DNA from 4 places in the Mesorhizobium sp. M0761 genome. Region 4 is predicted to be linked to each of the others. Evidence: riboswitches for the same ligand, from Rfam matches in the RefSeq annotation. Region 4 holds a riboswitch; each other region holds the start of a gene.

The links. A riboswitch is a leader RNA that binds a small molecule or an ion and turns the genes downstream of it on or off. The one in region 4 is predicted to bind cobalamin.
Region 1: linked by a shared signal. The riboswitch ahead of NKI32_RS23625 (CbtB domain-containing protein) and the one ahead of NKI32_RS11510 (aromatic ring-hydroxylating oxygenase subunit alpha) in region 4 are both predicted to bind cobalamin.
Region 2: linked by a shared signal. The riboswitch ahead of metE (5-methyltetrahydropteroyltriglutamate--homocysteine S-methyltransferase) and the one ahead of NKI32_RS11510 (aromatic ring-hydroxylating oxygenase subunit alpha) in region 4 are both predicted to bind cobalamin.
Region 3: linked by a shared signal. The riboswitch ahead of NKI32_RS23860 (DUF1636 family protein) and the one ahead of NKI32_RS11510 (aromatic ring-hydroxylating oxygenase subunit alpha) in region 4 are both predicted to bind cobalamin.

What each region holds. Positions count from the first base shown of each region.
Region 1 is NZ_JAMYPF010000017.1:25-4,249, forward strand. Features, by position in the region: gene NKI32_RS23620 (CbtA family protein) at 98-901, opposite strand; gene NKI32_RS23625 (CbtB domain-containing protein) at 917-1,096, opposite strand; cobalamin riboswitch at 1,133-1,328, opposite strand; gene NKI32_RS23630 (gamma-glutamylcyclotransferase) at 1,396-2,088, opposite strand; gene NKI32_RS23635 (aromatic ring-hydroxylating oxygenase subunit alpha) at 2,223-3,398, shown strand; gene NKI32_RS23640 (MFS transporter) at 3,406-4,225, opposite strand, start outside.
Region 2 is NZ_JAMYPF010000036.1:20,583-24,807, reverse strand. Features, by position in the region: gene metE (5-methyltetrahydropteroyltriglutamate--homocysteine S-methyltransferase) at 249-2,597, opposite strand; cobalamin riboswitch at 2,692-2,891, opposite strand; partial or broken gene NKI32_RS31045 (helix-turn-helix domain-containing protein) at 3,641-4,071, shown strand; partial or broken gene NKI32_RS31040 (IS110 family RNA-guided transposase) at 4,196-4,225, shown strand, end outside.
Region 3 is NZ_JAMYPF010000017.1:44,946-49,170, forward strand. Features, by position in the region: gene NKI32_RS23850 (winged helix-turn-helix domain-containing protein) at 175-1,398, shown strand; gene NKI32_RS23855 (DUF6348 family protein) at 1,428-2,120, shown strand; cobalamin riboswitch at 2,179-2,383, shown strand; gene NKI32_RS23860 (DUF1636 family protein) at 2,422-2,847, shown strand; gene cobW (cobalamin biosynthesis protein CobW) at 2,850-3,902, shown strand; gene cobN (cobaltochelatase subunit CobN) at 3,921-4,225, shown strand, end outside.
Region 4 is NZ_JAMYPF010000005.1:384,729-388,953, forward strand. Features, by position in the region: gene NKI32_RS11505 (FAD-binding oxidoreductase) at 1-584, opposite strand, end outside; gene NKI32_RS11510 (aromatic ring-hydroxylating oxygenase subunit alpha) at 622-1,869, opposite strand; cobalamin riboswitch at 1,987-2,188, opposite strand; gene NKI32_RS11515 (DUF680 domain-containing protein) at 2,689-2,895, shown strand; gene NKI32_RS11520 (DUF680 domain-containing protein) at 2,962-3,165, shown strand; gene NKI32_RS11525 (DUF680 domain-containing protein) at 3,237-3,470, shown strand; gene NKI32_RS11530 (ABC transporter ATP-binding protein) at 3,543-4,225, opposite strand, start outside.

The DNA of each region.
Region 1 (4,225 bases), on a different contig from region 4:
GCCCCGGCCGCGGGCGGCCCCCCCCGCTGTCCCTCCGGGGCCCCCGCCCCCCCCCCCCCCCCCCCCCCCACCGCCGATGATGAAGGTCAAACTGCGATCAGGCAAAGCTGTCGCGCAGGCTGGTCGCGGTGCCGGTGAAGCGCGCGCGCACTATGCCGACAACTGCGCCGAGCACCAGCCAGAACACCAGATTGGTCAGCGTCACCGCCACCACGAACTGATGATGCAGGCCCTCCGGGATCGGCGTTACGAAACTGTCAGGCTGCGGCGCGCCGACAATATGCGGGGCGACGATCAGGACGACGGCGAGCACGGTCAGGGGCGCCGACGTGCGGAAGGTGATAAGGGCAAGACCGATCGCGGTTGCCATCACCGTTGCCCACCACCAGATCTGGCGCTGTATGAGATCGGCCGCCGGCATTGCCGGCAGTTCCGGCGGCAGGCCGAGCCCCGGCGCCAGCGTGAACACGGCAAAGCCCGCCAGACCCCAGAACACGCCCTGGCGCCAGCTGCCGATGCCGCCGGCGAATTCGGAAACCGCCACCAGGACCAGCGCGAAGCCGATGCCGGTGACGATATTGGCGACGACACTGAAGGCGAAACGCTCGAAGCCGTCGGCCGGTGCCCAGCCTTCGTCCTCCGCCGGCGCGGCTGCTTCAGCCGGTGCTGCGCTGCTCACCGCATTTTCCGCCGGCGCGGCGGTGCTCATGGCATTGGTGTCCGCAGCGTTGGCGGCGGGCACCGCGGCATGCTGATGCTCGTGGCCGCCACCAGCCTTTTCGTAGACCTCCGCCTTGAGGATCAGCGGCACGGTGGCGTAGGCCTGCATGCAGGCGAGAGCGACACCGGCCACGAGCCCTGCGATCGCCGCGATGAACACGACGTTGCGAAACAGGTTCATGATGTCAGATCCTCGTCAGTGGCAGGGAAACGCCATCGAATGGCGATAGTCGTGCGCCGCATTGTGGACCGCATCGATGTGCGAGAAACCGACAACGCCGACGACGAAAATGCCCAGAAACGCGCTAAGCACGAGCTGCATGAAGCGCGACTGCGAGGAGACGGAAGCGCCGAGGGAGACGGAAGCGGTATTCATATCTTGTCCTTTCGCCCTCCACCCGAGGGCATCGAAGTCAGTTCCCTGTCGCCGGCAGGTCTCCTGGCTCGCGGATCAGCGCCCTTCCCCACCTTCCCGAAGAAAAAATCCCCAGTGGCTTGGAGAGGACTACCGCACACAGTTGCGGGGGCAGCCACGGCATTGGGCAACAAGTCAGCCCTCACCGCATTCCCTCTTGGTCCCTAACGGAACCGACGACATGCATGACTATAGGCTGAAACGGTCGCATCCGGCAAACCAAATTCCGCCGGCCAACAGCGCGAATGCGCCATGCGGCGTTACGGGTTCAACGCGGTGATCCGCTCGGCAACCAGCCGCTGCAGCCGCCACAGATGGCGATCGTGAATGCCGCGCTCTTCAAGGTTTTTCACCGTGTTGTAGAGATAGTCGGCGCCCGACCCCCAGTGCCCGCAGGACGTTGCCAGCCTTTCGACGACCTTGCCCTCGTCGAGCGGTCCTGAATAGGTCAGGCCGTTGCGGTTGATGACGAAGGCCAATGCCCTGAGCGGTCCGGCCTCGCTTGCAAGCTTGAGCATGCGCGGCCGGTAGCTTGTCGGCTTCAGCGTGACTTCGCGCCGGAAAAGCCGGCCCAACTGCTCGCGCCGGTTATTGTCGGTCAGCCGAAAGGCGACGCCCTTGCATTGTCCGCCACGGTCCAGCGCCATCATCAGGCCGGGGCTGTCCTTGGTGCCGCGCCAGCGCGTCATGTTCATGCAAAAGGATCGATGCCAGCCGCACGCCAAGGCAACGCGGTCCTCGACATAATCTATTTCCGGTTTCCAGATCAGCGATCCATAGCCGAACAGCCATAGCGGTTCGCTGTCCGGGAGTTCGACCTGCAATTCATCCAGCAGCGCGTCATAGTCGGCTTCATCGAGATGCATCGCGTCCGGATCAGGCCCGGGGTCCCTGATCTCGCGCCAGCAGCGCGCGACCAGCTCCAGCGTAAGCGACATCTGTCGTGCGGCCACGTCCGAATCCCCCCAATTCCGAATGTCCCATGTCTACGACATGATTATGCGCCGCGCCTGCAACCGGCAATGCGGCACTCTGATTGACAAACGATTTGCCGGGGTGTCGGCTGACGCTTCATAGGAAGCCAGCCATGCATCCCAACCCGAGCGAGCGCGACCCCTATAACGGCCTGAGCCGGGCCCAACCGACGCTACCGTCGTCGGCCTATTGGGATAGCGAGGCTTACCAGCGCGATCTCGAGGCCATCTGGTACAAAAGCTGGCTGCTCGTCTGCCGCGAGGCCGATCTTGCCCAGCCTTTGGCATTCAGGACATTCCGCGTCGGCACGCAGGAAATCGTCGTGCTGCGCGACGACACCGGCGAGTTGCGCGCCTTCCACAACACCTGCCGGCATCGCGGCTCGCAGCTTTGCCAGGAAAGCGAGGGCCGGCTGAAAGCGCGGCTCATCACTTGCCCCTACCACGCCTGGTCCTACTCGCTGCGCGGCGATCTCGTGCGCGTTCCCTCGAAATCGCTGCCAGATGGTTTCGACAAGGCCGATCATCCGCTCTACCAGGTGGCGCTGTCGGTGTGGCGCGGTTTTGTCTTTGTGAACCTTCAGCAGGCTGCGGCCGGCTCCGCCGGGACCTCCTTCGATCCCGCATCCGGCGACCTCGCCAACTGGCCGCTGGAAACGCTGGTATCAGGCCGTGTCCTGCGCAAGGTGATGAACTGCAACTGGAAGATCTTCTGGGAAAACTTCAACGAGTGCCTGCATTGCCCGGGCGTCCACAAGGACCTGTCTCGGCTGGTGCCGATATACGGCCGCGGCCTGATGAGCCGGCACGACGACCCCGACTGGGTCCGCCATGCCGACAATGACGCGCCGGAGTTTTCGGGTGGCCTGCGCGCCGGCGCCGAGACCTGGTCGCGCGACGGACATGCCCATGGCCCGGTCTTACCGGGCCTGACGCCAGCCGAGCGTGCGGCCGGACAGACCTATGCCACCAGCCTGCCCTCGATGTTCATCGTCGGCCATGTCGATTATGTCAGGACGGTGCGACTGATGCCGCTCGGTCCCGAACAGACCGAACTCACCGCCGAGTGGCTGTTCGCGCCCGAGGCGCTTGCCGAGACCGACATCGACAATGTCGTCGCCTTCGGCACCCAGGTGCTGGAGGAGGATGCCGCGATCTGTGAGATCAATCAGAAAGGCCTGCGCTCGATGCGCCACCAGGCCGGCGTGCTGATGCCGGAGGAGTACGATCTGCACCGCTTCCACAACTGGGTGCGCGAGCGGCATGCAGCGCTTGAGGCAACCGCCTGATCGGCGACTAAAGCGACTTCGGCAAATAGCGCCAGGTGATAAAGCCGCAAACAGCGGCCAGAATGCCCAGCGTCACGAACACCGAGCCGAGGCCGAAAAACGCCAGCACCACCGAATAGACCAGCGGCGGCGTCAGCTCGGAAAAGTCGAGATAGGTGCGGTAGACCGCGGCCATCTGCGCCCGCTCATAGGACCGCACCGAGCGCATGAAGGCGGTCGAGCCCAGTGCATCGAGCGCGATGGTGAAGAAGGCGCCGCAGAGCAGGAAAAAGCCCGTAAGCAGCGGCGCGGTAGTGCCGACCGCGCCCGCCGCAAGCAGCGTCGCCGACATCGCGAAATAGGCGAAGGTCATGGTGCGCCGGCCGCCGAAGCGTTTTCCCGCTTTGCCCCAGAAGATCGCCATGAACAACAGCGCATTGCCGGCCGAAACCAGCAGGCCGCCGGCAAGCTTGCCCTCGCCGGTAATCACCATGAACAGCGGCCCGTAGACGAAGAACGTCGTCCAGAAGCATGACCGGCCGAAGGCGATCAGCCAGGCCAGCCTGAGCCTGGGTTGTGCTACGAAGCGGCCGATATTGGCCAGCGGATTGGCCGGCCGCGTCTTGCCGGGCCGGATCGACTGGTTGTCGCCCAGCCTGTAGGTCCAGAACAGCGCCAGCAAGGCCAACGCAAACACCGCCACCGCGCCATGCGCGGCATAGATGCCGTAGCGTGTGTAGAGGAAGATGCCGAGTGTCGGCCCGCCGGTCCAGGCCAGCATCGACCACGCCATGCGCAGCGATTCGGCCTGCATGAAATCGGTCTTGCGGATGTGATCCATGATGTAG
Region 2 (4,225 bases), on a different contig from region 4:
AGGCGCCAAGCAGGCACTTTAAGAAACGACGCGTGTCCGATTTGTTCGAGGCGCGGGGCCTATATGTCCCCAAGGAACCAATATTATTGCGTGGTGTCACATTTATATTTCTACGGGATTAAGACACGTGCAGTAGGGAAATTGCACATTTGCGCGAGTGGCTCATTTCCAAGAGTGTGCCAGTTTGGCATATTCACGGCCGACATGAGCCAGCCGGTAGCTCACCACACGGTGAGGAAGGAGAAGCCTCAGGCCACTTTCTCCCGGAGCGCGCGCGCTGCAGCGACCATGTTCATGAGGGCAGGGCGGACCTCCTCCCATTTGCGTGTTTTGAGGCCACAGTCCGGGTTTACCCACAGTTGGCCGTCGGACAGTCGCTCGCGGGCAAGCATGACTAGGTCCGAAATCTCGCAGACCTCCGGCACACGTGGTGAGTGAATGTCATAGACGCCGGGACCGATCTCGTTCGGATATTTGGAGCTCGTGAAGGCGTCCAGCAGTTCCATCTTCGAGCGCGACGTCTCAATCGAAATGACATCCGCATCCATTCCAGCGATCGCGTCGATGATCTCGTTGAACTCCGAATAGCACATGTGGGTATGGATTTGAGTCGCGTCCTTTACACCCGTTGAAGCGATCCGGAAGCATTCGACAGCCCAGTCGAGATAGGCTTTCCAGTCAGATTGGCGCAGTGGCAATCCTTCGCGAAACGCGGCCTCATCGATCTGGATCATCCTTGCGCCGGACCTTTCGAGATCCGTCACTTCGTCGCGGATGGCGAGCGCGATCTGGCGGCAGGCTTCGGAGCGGGGTACGTCGTCGCGAACAAAGGACCAGTTGAGAATGGTGACTGGGCCTGTGAGCATTCCCTTCAGGGGCTTTTCCGTAAGCGACTGGGCGAATTGCCACCAGCGCACCGTCATCGGATTGCGCCTCGATACGTCCCCGAAGATGATGGGGGGACGCACGTAGCGCGACCCATAGCTTTGTACCCAGGCATGCTGGGTGAAGGCGAAGCCAGACAGCTGCTCGGCGAAATGCTGAACCATGTCATTTCGTTCGAACTCACCGTGCACCAGCACGTCCAGCCCGATCTCTTCCTGCCAACGAATTGCCGACTCGATCTCCTTCTTCAGGAAGATCTCGTAGTCGACATAACTGAGCTGGCCCTTCGCATGAGCGGCCCGCGCGCGGCGTACCTGCGGCGTCTGCGGGAAGGACCCGATTGTCGTCGTCGGGAACGGCGGCAGCCCGAGCGTACCGGCCTGGACTCTGGAGCGCTCGCCAAAAGCGCTCTCTCGTCGTTTCATGCTATGGTCAATGCTGGCGATCCGCCCCTCAACAAGCGGGTCATGGATCTTCGTGGACGTCACGCGAGTGGCGGCAGCCTCGGCAGACGCTTTCAACGCGCCTGCCACCGCATCCCTGCCTTGGGACAGGGCCCGGGCCAGCAAGACCAGCTCGTCGGTCTTCTGGGCCGCGAAGGCGAGCCACGACCTGATGTCGGCCTCGAGTTCCGTCTCCATGCGCAGGTCAATCGGCACATGCAGCATCGAGCAAGAAGGCGCGATTTCGACGCGGTCCAAGGGCCAGCCGGCGACGATCGGTTTGATGCGGTCGAGAATGGCGGGCAGGTTCGCACGCCAGACGTTGCGGCCATCGATCAAGCCGAGCGAGAGCACCAGATCCTTCGGAGCGAGCCGACCCACCGTTTCCAGCTGCTCGGGAGCGCGCACGAGATCAATATGCAGGCCGGCCAGGGGCAGAGAAACCGCGGTTTCGAGATTGTCTCCCAGCGACCCGAAATACGTAGCCAGCATGATCTTCAGCTCGGGCGCGGCTTTCGACAGCTGGCCATAGGCGAATTCGAACGCAGCTCGTTCGTTCGGGTTCAGATCGAGGACAAGCGCTGGCTCATCGATCTGCACCCAGTCGGCTCCCGACAACTTCAGCCTCTGTAGAAGCTGCTCGTAAACGGGCAGCAGCTGCGGTAGGAGCGCGATGGGACCGAACCCTTCGGCAGGCGATTTCGCCAGCTTGAGGAAGGTGATGGGTCCAAGGATGACTGGGCGTGTGTGAATGCCGAGAGCTTTAGCCTCGAGGAAGTAATCGACCGGCTTCGTTGACGAGAGGGCGAACGTCTGATCATCATGGAGCTCCGGCACAATGTAGTGGTAGTTGGTGTCAAACCACTTGGTCATTTCCATCGCGGTTACACCAGGTCCATGAGCCGCCTCCTGGTGACCAGCGTGTCCACAATCCTCCGTCTGACCCTGGTTGCCGCGCGCCATTGCGAAGTAGATGTCAAGTGGGACCTCGCCGCTATTCCAGCCGTACCGGGATGGAATGGCGCCGACCGTGGCTGCGGTGTCGAGCACATGGTCGTAAAGCGAGAAGTCGTTCGAGGGGATTTTTGACACGCCGCGATCGCGCTGCTCCTCCCAGCTAGCGGCACGGAGTGCCTTCGACGTCCCAAGAAGGTCGCCAGCGGACGATTTTCCGGACCAGTAGCTTTCAAGGGCGAATTTCAGTTCTCGCCGACGACCGAAGCGCGGCACGCCGAGCGTTGCTACAGGAATTTGCTGAGAGACAGTCATGTCATACCCCGATGATTGGGGCGTCGGTGACAAGGAAGGCGCTAGCAGGCCGGCATCAACGCCGGGTTGCAGCGGCCACCGAGACACCCCGCCCGTGGACGTAATTCGCGTGGCAGGTCTCCTGGCTCGCGGGGTCATAGCCTACCCGTCTTCCTGAGGGTATTCGCCTCAGTGACATGATTGGGGTTGGCTCGCCGCTAACAGTTGCGGGGGCAGCGCCGGCATCGCACCGGCTTCCCTCTTAGCTCCGCGGCGGCAGCGCCGCACGCGAGAACCACGACACGCAGACAATCACAGCAGTTCGCTCTTTTGTCAATGGCGCATAACGAAATGTTTATGTCGTTATGTGATCGCGCTTTTACGCTTGTCTAACATAGTGAAATATTCAGTCGCCCATTGGCGGCGCTGCTCCGCTGCCACCATTGTCCAACTAATGAATTCCTGTCGGGCTGCGACATTCCCTCGCAGGTCGCCGACGAAGGATTTCGGCCAACACTTCAAGCGCGTGACAACGTCGTTAGAATGCAGAAGATCGCATTGGGGGCGATGTTTAACGATGCGGCCGCAAGCCGTGCGTGCGGGCAGAAGCGGTTTTCACGGAGTGAGCGCCAAACGGTGGTCCGAGGGGAAATGGCACGCCAGTCGTCATCACGGATAACTAGTACCGTTCCACAGAGATTGTGATGGGTTGTTTTAGCGCAAAATCGGAAGCGCTTCCGGAGGAATTCGGACGGCCCCGGGCGTGCGCGAGATCGAGGCCGGCTTTTTCTAAAGTGATCACCATCTGGTGGACGGACGGAGCGGTGACGTCGAAGTGGCGCTGCATGTCGGCTTCGGCCGGGGCTGTTTGAAGATCCGGGCATAGATGAAGGCCAAATACTGGCCTTAAAGCTGCGTAGAGCGCGGCTGCGGCGCGGCTTGTCGTTCGCCAAGTGACTGACTCATTTCCGGATTCATCTGCGCCTGCACGCTGAAGGAGGTGCAGGTGAGTATAAAGTTTTGTGGACCTTAGCCAATCGGAAGCGTGATCAACTTGACGCGCTATGAGCGGGGGGCGCCACGCGACGCGCAAAATAAAACGCGCACAGATCCTCTTGGCCGCGAACGACGGCGTGAGCGACGAGGTGATCGCCGCAACCCTTGAAGGTCTCGGGATCGACGATTTATCGGACACGGCGCCGCTTTGTGGAAGCGAACCTGGAGGGAGCGCTCTCCGAGGAGCGGCGACCCGGCGTTGAGCGCAAACTATCGAGCAAGGAGGAGGCGCTTGTGGTGGCGACCGCCTGCTCAAAGCCGCCACCGGGACGGGCCCGCTGGACCCTCGAACCTCCTGGCCGAGGAGATGGTCCGGCTCACCGACCATGAAGAGCTGTCTTCTGAGACCGTCCGTCGACGGCTGGCGGAGAACCATCTGAAGCCCTGGCGCAAAGACATGTGGTGCATCCTCAAGATCGACGGAGAATACGTCGCCCGCACATGGAGGGAGATTGAGTCTGATCCGATTTTGCACACGATGACGTAATTGCTGCCGTCGCTCCTTTGAACGAAGACTCGGTGGACGGCAAAAGCCGCCGACCAGTGAGATCAAGGAGGCCGCAGTGAAGCAATATGTCGGATTGGATGTGTCG
Region 3 (4,225 bases), on a different contig from region 4:
GTTCAAAAGACAGTGCTGGACGGCAGGCCGGGAAAAACTGGTCCGATCTCCTCCTGTTTGATTTCCTTCATCTTTCACTCCACTTTTGTCTCCTGACACATCTCCCGCCATTTGCCTGCTAGCATGACCGGAATCGCCGGCTAAAGTCGGGAAAATGGTTCGAGGCAAGACACTTTGACGAAGGACAAAATCTCACTCCCCGCGGCCAGGCGCATCGCGCTCGCCGCGCAAGGATTTCTCGATCCCCGCCCGGTCGGCACGCCCGATCGCCGCCACCTCGCCCGCGTGCTGTCGCGCACCGGCTTGCTGCAGATCGATTCCGTCAGCGCGGTGGTGCGCGCCCACTATATGCCGCTCTATTCGCGGCTTGGCCCCTACCCGCTGGCTTTGCTCGACAATGCGGCCATCACCCGCAAACGCACGGTGTTCGAATACTGGGCGCATGAGGCCTCGTTCCTGCCGGTCGAGACCTACCCGCTGATGCGCTGGCGCATGCAGCGGGCCGAGCAAGGCGACGAAATGTATCTCGGCCTCGCCAAATGGGGCCGCGAGCACGCCGCCTATATCGAAGAGATCTACCGCGCGGTCGCCGAGCGCGGCCCGATTGCCGCTTCGGCACTGGAAGGCCAGAAAGGTTCGGGCGGCTGGTGGGGCTGGAGCCACGCCAAGCACGCCTTCGAATGGCTGTTCTGGGCCGGACGCATCACCACGGCGCACCGCCGTGGCTTCGAGCGTTTCTACGACCTGCCCGAGCGCGTGCTGCCGCAGGCGATCCTCGATCTGCCGGTGCCGGCGGCCGAGGACGCGCACCGCGAATTGCTGCGCATTTCTGCCCGCGCCCACGGCATCGCGACGTCGGGTGACCTGCGCGATTATTTCCGCTTGTCGCCAGCCGACATGAAGGGCCGGTTGGAGGAACTGGTTGAGATGGGCGAGTTGCTGCCGGTAAACGTCGAAGGCTGGGACAAGCCGGCTTACCTCTATAAGGACGCCCGTCTGCCGCGAAAGATCGAGGCCCGCGCGCTACTGGCGCCCTTCGATCCGGTGGTCTTCGAGCGCTCGCGCACCGAGCGCCTGTTCGATTTCCACTACCGCATCGAGATCTACACCCCGGCTGACAAGCGCCAATATGGCTACTACGTCCTGCCCTTCCTGCTCGGCGACCGGATCGTCGCCCGCGTCGATCTCAAGGCCGACCGTCCCGCCGGCGTGCTGCGCGTCCACGCCGCCTACGCCGAACCCGGCGCACCGCCTGAGACCACCGCACAGCTTTTCGAGGAACTAAAGGAGATGCAGGGCTGGCTTGGCCTTGAGCGCATCGAAGTGACGCCGGCCGGCAATCTGGGGCCGGCATTGGCTAGCGAGAGAGATGGCCAACCCTTGCAGCGTCTGTCATAGACGCCTCAATAAGCCTCGTAGGTTGTGCAATGGCATCGGACAAAGTGCTCGACATGATCCATGGCGCCCTCATTGCGCATGGAATAGATGCAGTCCGCAGAGATAGGGACGTCATGCTCCAATCGAAGCAGCTTCGGTTTGAGGCTGAGGTGTTCGAGACGAGTTCTGACCGGCTGGTCCTGGAAATCTACATTTTTTCTCCGCTGCTTGATGTTCAGCCGGTCATTGAATCCTTTGCTGGCTTCGGCGACACGCGCGAACAGGAACTGAACCAGGCGTTTGAAAAGTTTCTCCGTGGTGTTTTCCATGTGGCCATTGAGGGACTGGCCGATCACGTCTGCGAGAACATGCAGGCCGAAATAGAGCTTTGGCAGCGAAGCAGCGCCAGTTGGAAGATCTGGCGAAAAGATGCCCGCTGGAAAATCTATAGCGGCCCGGTCATTTCCCAGGCCACAACCGAGCTATGCTCGCTGACACCAGGCTATCCAGCATTCTATGCCAAGCTGGAAAAGCTGTTCACAGCTTCGGTACCCCCCGGAAGCCATTTTGTCCGGACCTTTCTGGCAGGCTTGAAGGGCACGCTGATTAGTGCCGAAGTCCTTCTGGACAACGCGGTTTGGCATGAGGGACAGAATCTGGCTGTCGGTCATGACTGGGACTATAGCGATGGCTATCAAGCTATCCGACAGGTCATCCTGGCACTGCCGGAAGCCGGGACATGACAGCCCCTGCCGACATCGCCATGTCGTAGCCGTGCGTTGACACCGCCGCCCGCAAAAGCCTAAATCCGCTGCAGACGGTCCCCTGCCCGCAACGGCAAGGGCCAATAGGGAATGCGGTGCGGGATTTCGGTCCCAAATCCGCGGCTGTCCCCGCAACTGTAAGCGACGAGCCAAGGCCGAAAGCCACTGGGTAACACCGGGAAGGCGGCTAACCAAGGCGACGACCCGCGAGCCAGGAGACCTGCCGTCTGAGACAAAGTATCCGATCGCCTGGCGGGTTTCCGGGCAAGGAGCACGGTTTTTGGACCAGAACAGCAGTTTTTCGGCTGGCACAGCGGACATTGCGTCCGGGGACAACGACGCCCTGACCGGCGTGACCGTCATCGTCTGCGCCTCCTGCCGCGATGAGACCGGTTCCGACGCCCATCCGCGCGCCGGCGAATTGCTGGCTGAGGACACACGCCGCGCCGCTGCCGGCGATATCCGGGTCCGCACCGCCGAATGTCTCGGCAATTGCAAGCGCCGCCTCAGCGCCGCGATCCTGCGCGATGGCTGCTGGAGCTATGTCTTCGGCGATCTGGCCGCAACCAGCGGCGCCGACCTCGTTACCGGCGCAAAGCTCTTCGCGACTTCGGCCGACGGCCTCATCCCGTGGCGCGGCCGGCCCGATAGCCTCAAGCGCGGCCTCGTTGCCCGCATCCCACCCCTCGACATGCTGAAGGACTGACGATGAACGCTTCAAACCCGGCCGCCAACCTCTCCCGTGTTCCCTGCACTGTCGTTACAGGCTTCCTCGGCGCCGGCAAGACGACGCTGGTCCGCCATCTCCTGGAAAATGCCGGCGGCAAGCGCATCGCCATCATCGTCAACGAGTTCGGCGACATCGGCATCGACGGGGAAATCCTGAAAGGCTGCGGCATCGACACCTGCCCCGAGGAAAACATCGTCGAACTGGCCAATGGCTGCATCTGCTGTACAGTCGCCGACGATTTCGTGCCCGCCCTCGACAAGATCCTCGCGCTGACACCGAGGGTCGACCACATCCTGATCGAGACCTCGGGCCTCGCTCTGCCCAAGCCGCTGGTCCAGGCGTTCCAGTGGCCAAGCGTGAAGAGCCGGGTGACCGTCGATGGCGTCATCGCCGTGGTCGACGGCCCGGCGCTGGCTGAGGGACGCGTTGCCAACGATATGGACGCCCTGCAGGCGCAGCGTGTCCAGGACGAGACGCTCGACCATGACGATCCTGTCGAAGAAGTGTTCGAGGACCAGATCGCCTGCGCCGATTTGATCATCCTGTCGAAGAGCGATCTGATGGACGCCCCCGGTTCGGCCCGCGCCAACGCCATCATCAATGAACATTCCGCCCGCGCCGTGAAGATCGTGCCGACCGCACATGGCAAGGTCGACCCGTCGGTGCTGCTTGGCCTCGGTCTCGCCGTCGAAGACGACATCGAGAACCGCAAGTCGCATCACGACGGCGCTTTCGATCATGAGCATGACGATTTCGACACCTTCATCGTCGACATCCCCTCGATCGCCAATCCCGACGACCTGGCCAGGCGCGTCGCCACCGCCGCCGAACAGGAAAACGTGTTGCGTGTAAAAGGCTTCGTCGATGTCGGCGGCAAGCCGATGCGGCTTTTGCTGCAGGCCGTCGGCCCACGCGTCAACCATTACTATGACCGCGCCTGGGCGGCTGAGGACGATCGCCGCTCGCGTCTCGTCGTCATTGGCCTGAAGGGGCTGAACCGTCCGGCGATCGAGCGTATACTCGCCGGTTGATCTCAGGCACGAGCCGCGATGCATATACTCGCCACGACCTCCGCCTCGCTCGACGATCTCGCCGAGCCAGTTGATCTCCGGCAGACGCCGGCGGATATCGTGGCGCTGTCCTTCACCGACAGCGACCTCGCCGGCCTCGCGGCGGCCTGGAAGGCCGATGCCGTCCGCCTGCCGTCGATGCGGCTGGCGGCGCTGCGCGACCTGCGCCATCCCATGTCCGTGGACCTCTGGATCGACAGCGTCGCCCGCCACGCCAAGGTGATTTTGGTGCGCATCCTCGGCGGCTACGACTGGTGGCGCTATGGCTGCGACCAACTCGCGGT
Region 4 (4,225 bases):
CTGGAACGTTCCTCGATCATGAAGCCGAGCGACAGGCCGGGCATATGGCCGCCGAGCAGTTCGAGTTCCTTGCGGAAGATGATCTCTTCGGCACGCCGCGCGCAGTTGACGAAACCGACATCGGTCCATGGCGCGCAGTCGTTCAGCCAGCGCAGCATCGACATCATCGGCGTCACGCCGGAGCCGGCGGAAATGAACAGGTATTTGGCCGCCGGGTGGCTGTGCAACGAGAAGTCGCCGGCCGGTCCGTAGGCCTTGACATGCGAACCGGGCACCAGATGGTCGAACATCCAGCGCGTGCCGATGCTGCCGGCCTGCGCCTTGACCGTCACCGCGATCGAAAACGGCCGCGATGGCGACGACGACAGCGTATAGGTGCGCATCAGCGGCCCGTCCGGTGTCGGCAGTTCCAGCGTCAGGAACTGGCCCGGCTTGTAGCGGAACCAGGTCTGGTTGTCGGAGCGGAAGGTGAAGGTCTTGACGTCGGGCGCCTCGTCGCTGACGCCGATCACTTCCAGCACCTGCAGCCTATCGTTCCACGGCGCCATCTGGTCGAGATGGCGATAGAGCCCAAGATCCGTCATCGCATTCATCCTCTGGTCCCTCTTCGCCTGCTCCAGTTCACGCGACGCTGCGCAGCGCCGGCCGGCCGCCTTCGGCAAGGCGCGGGCCGATGAAGGCCGCGTACCATTCGACGAACTGGATCACGCCGCCCTCATGCAGCTCCGAATAGGGGCCGGGCTCATAGGCCGGCGACAGGATGCCGAAGGCGTTTTCCTCGACGATGCGGCGGTCCTGGTCGTTGGTCTCGGTCCAGACATGGGTGAGCTCCTCAAGGTTGTAGTCGACGCCCTCGACCGCATCCTTGTGCACCAGCCACTTGGTCGTCACCGCGGTTTGCGTGGCGCTGATCGGCAGCACCCGGAAGGTGACCGCATGGTCGATCAGGATGTGGTTCCAGGTCGTCGGATAGTGGTAGTGCATCAAGGTGCCGATGCGGTCGGCGGCAACAGTGTCGGACAGGTTCTTCGTCACCGCGCGCTTTCCCGACATCGTGTAGCTGACGGCATCGCGCAGCAGCGGCGCGCGGGTGGCGCGGTATTGCCCGGCCGGATCGATGCGGAACTTGCTCGGCAGGCCCGCCGCCTCGCATTTCGCCCAGTGCGCCAGCATCTCCGGATCGCTGTCGGCGCCCTGCACGCCGGTCACCGTCGGCGCTTCGGGGAATGTCTTGCACAGCTCTGGATGATTGCCGGCGCAGTGATAGCATTCGCGGTTGTTTTCCCAGACCAGCTTCCAGTTGCCCTTCTCGATGATGGTGCTCTCGAAGGCGACCTTGGCTTCATTCAGCCCGTGCGGCTTGAGGTAGGGCTCTATCATGGCGCGCATCGGCGCAAAGTCGGCAGGTTCTTTTGCCAGGCAGATGAAGATATAGCCGCCGACGCTCTCGCAGGCGACGGGCTTCAGGCCGAACTGGCTCTTGTCGAAACCGTCGGCCATCTGGCGGGCAAACAGCAGCCGGCCGTCAAGCTCGTAGGTCCACTGGTGATAGGGGCAGACAAGCTTTGCCGCCATGCCCTTCTCAGTGTTGCAGACACGGCTGCCGCGATGGCGGCAGGAATTGTGAAAGGCGTTGATGTTGCCCTTCTGGTCGCGGACCAGCACCACCGGATAATCGCCGATCTGCACGGTGATATAGCTGCCGGGCTTCGGCAGTTCGCAATCATGGCCGATGAACAGCCAGTCGCGATACCAGATAAGCTCCATGTCGAGCTTGAAATAGTCCGGGTCGGTGTAGAAGGGCTGTTCCAGCGAAAAGCCTTGCTTGCGGCCGTTCAGGAGCCTCAGCATGTCGTTGCGCGTATCCATAGTTCTGTCCTCGTGGGTTAAGGACTGAACTTGGTGGTGATGGAGGAAGGATCGGACGCAGGCCAGCGCGGCGCCGGACATGCACTATCCACCTCTTGACCGCCCACCGCGATCAGTCGAGTCTATGCATCTCGGGCTGGTTTCCGGGCTCTGGAGTTGTCCTTGCGGACCATCGCGACACCTTCCCAGGCTCTTGCCCAGTGGTCTCCCGTTGCGACTTCAACTCCACCACCGTTGCGGGGGCAGCGCCGGATTCTGACCGGCTTCCCAATTCTCCGCTGCGTCGTCACGAAGCGGCACCTGAGATGCGATCATCTAATCACGGCAGCGATCGCGACGTCGGCATGAAAGCGACATCATATCCATGCGGCGCGACACGCGCGGCATACGCCCCCCGCCGCCGGTCAAAGAGCTGAGACGTTTCTTGCGACGCCATCATCGCCGTTTCGAATCGCTGCGGATCCAGTTCCGATCGGGGGCAAAAAGGGCTCAACGGTATCGAAAAGTTACTATTAGCAATCTCTAATCGAACCGAACGGTTCGTTTCTGTTGACAATGCGTGCAGGACGGTGTGAACGACGGCCCGGAAACCGACACCGGAGCGAACCACTCGGTTCGACATAAGCAACTGAAAACAATGCGATAAATGACCATAGAGGAACTTCCTGGCACAATTTCAAGGTGCAGGACCGTGGTCCACACGGAACAACTTCGTGATTGGAAACCAGCCTATGGCTTTCCCACATCGGGGCTGTCCGAACGACGCGAATTCCTCCCAAGACACGCCGCTAGACGGACAGACAAACTGGAGTACTAAAAATGAAAAAGATCATCCTCACTGCCGCAGCCGTTTTGGCGATCACCGGCAGCGCCTTCGCCGGTAGCGACAATTACGGTTCCAATGGTGCGAACCAGCCAGCCGTCTCGGTCGACAGCTCGTATACGGCTTCCATTCAGAAGCCGGCGCACGCTGACAAGCAGCCTGTCGTTCAGGGCGCCGACCGCGACCTCTACGGCAATCGCTGATCCCGACCAAAGAAGGGCGGCTAACCCGTCGCTCTCGGGATCCCAAAAAATTCAGGAGTATTTGAAATGAAAAAGATCATCCTTGCTGCCGCCGCCGTTTTGGCCATCTCCGGCAGCGCTTTCGCCGGCAGCGACAACTACGGTTCGAACGGCGCCAACCAGCCTGCGATTACGTCGACCGATAGTGGCCATACGGCTTCGGTTGAGAAGTCGGCTCCAGCCGAGCAGGCGCCTGCCCACGGTGCCGACCGTAACCTTTTCGGCCGCTAAAAGCCGGTTTCCAGCACGTGGCGGGCTTATCCGCTGCAGCTGGCGGCATCAGAAAAATTCAGGAGACTAAAATGAAGAAGATTGTTCTTGCCACCGCAGCCGTTCTGGCTGTTTCGAGCGCTGCCTTTGCCGGCAGCGACAATTATGGCTCCAATGGCGCCAACCAGCCGGCCGCTGCCGTCGACACCACCCGCACTTCGTCGACCGGCACCAACTCGGCGGTCTACAAGCTGCTGAACTCGTCGAACGACCAACAGAAGTTCGTTCCTCAGAGCAGCGACAGGGATCGGTTCGGCAACAACTAACAGCCGAAGCTTAAAAAAGAGCGGCGGGCCTGGCCCGCCGCTCTTTTTTCATGCCTGTACGACGCAGCTATCTCAAGCCGCCTTCACTTCCACCGGCTTGAGCGAGAAGGAGTGCCCATCGGCGTCGAAGATGTGCAGGTCCCCGGCATCCGCGGTCAGTCGCAGCTTTGCCCCGCGCTTGACCTCGACATTGCCGGGCAGCTTGGTCACCAACGGCAGGTCAGCGCGGCCGATATCGACATAGACAAGCTGCACCTCGCCGAGTTGCTCGACATAGTCCACCACGCCCTCGAAAAGATATTCCGCGCCGGTGGCGGCCGACAGATCCTCCGGCCGCACGCCGAAGCTGACTGCCGCACCCTTTGCTGACGCCGGCGTTGCGATCGGCACCGTTGCCTTGCGGCCGCCGACATGGCTGACGATTGTCGGGTTGCCCGTCCTGTCGATTGTCGCCGGCAGGATGTTCATGGCCGGCGAGCCGATGAACTGGGCAACGAACAGATTGCCGGGCTTCTTGTAGAGGTCCATCGGCGTGCCGACCTGCTCGATATGGCCATCCTTCAGCACGACGATGCGGTCAGCCAGCGTCATCGCCTCGACCTGATCGTGGGTGACGTAGATCATCGTCGTGGCAGGCATCGATTCCTTCAGCTTGGCGATCTCGATGCGGGTGGCGACGCGCAGCGCCGCGTCGAGGTTCGACAGCGGCTCGTCGAACAGGAACACTTTCGGGTTGCGCACGATGGCCCGGCCGA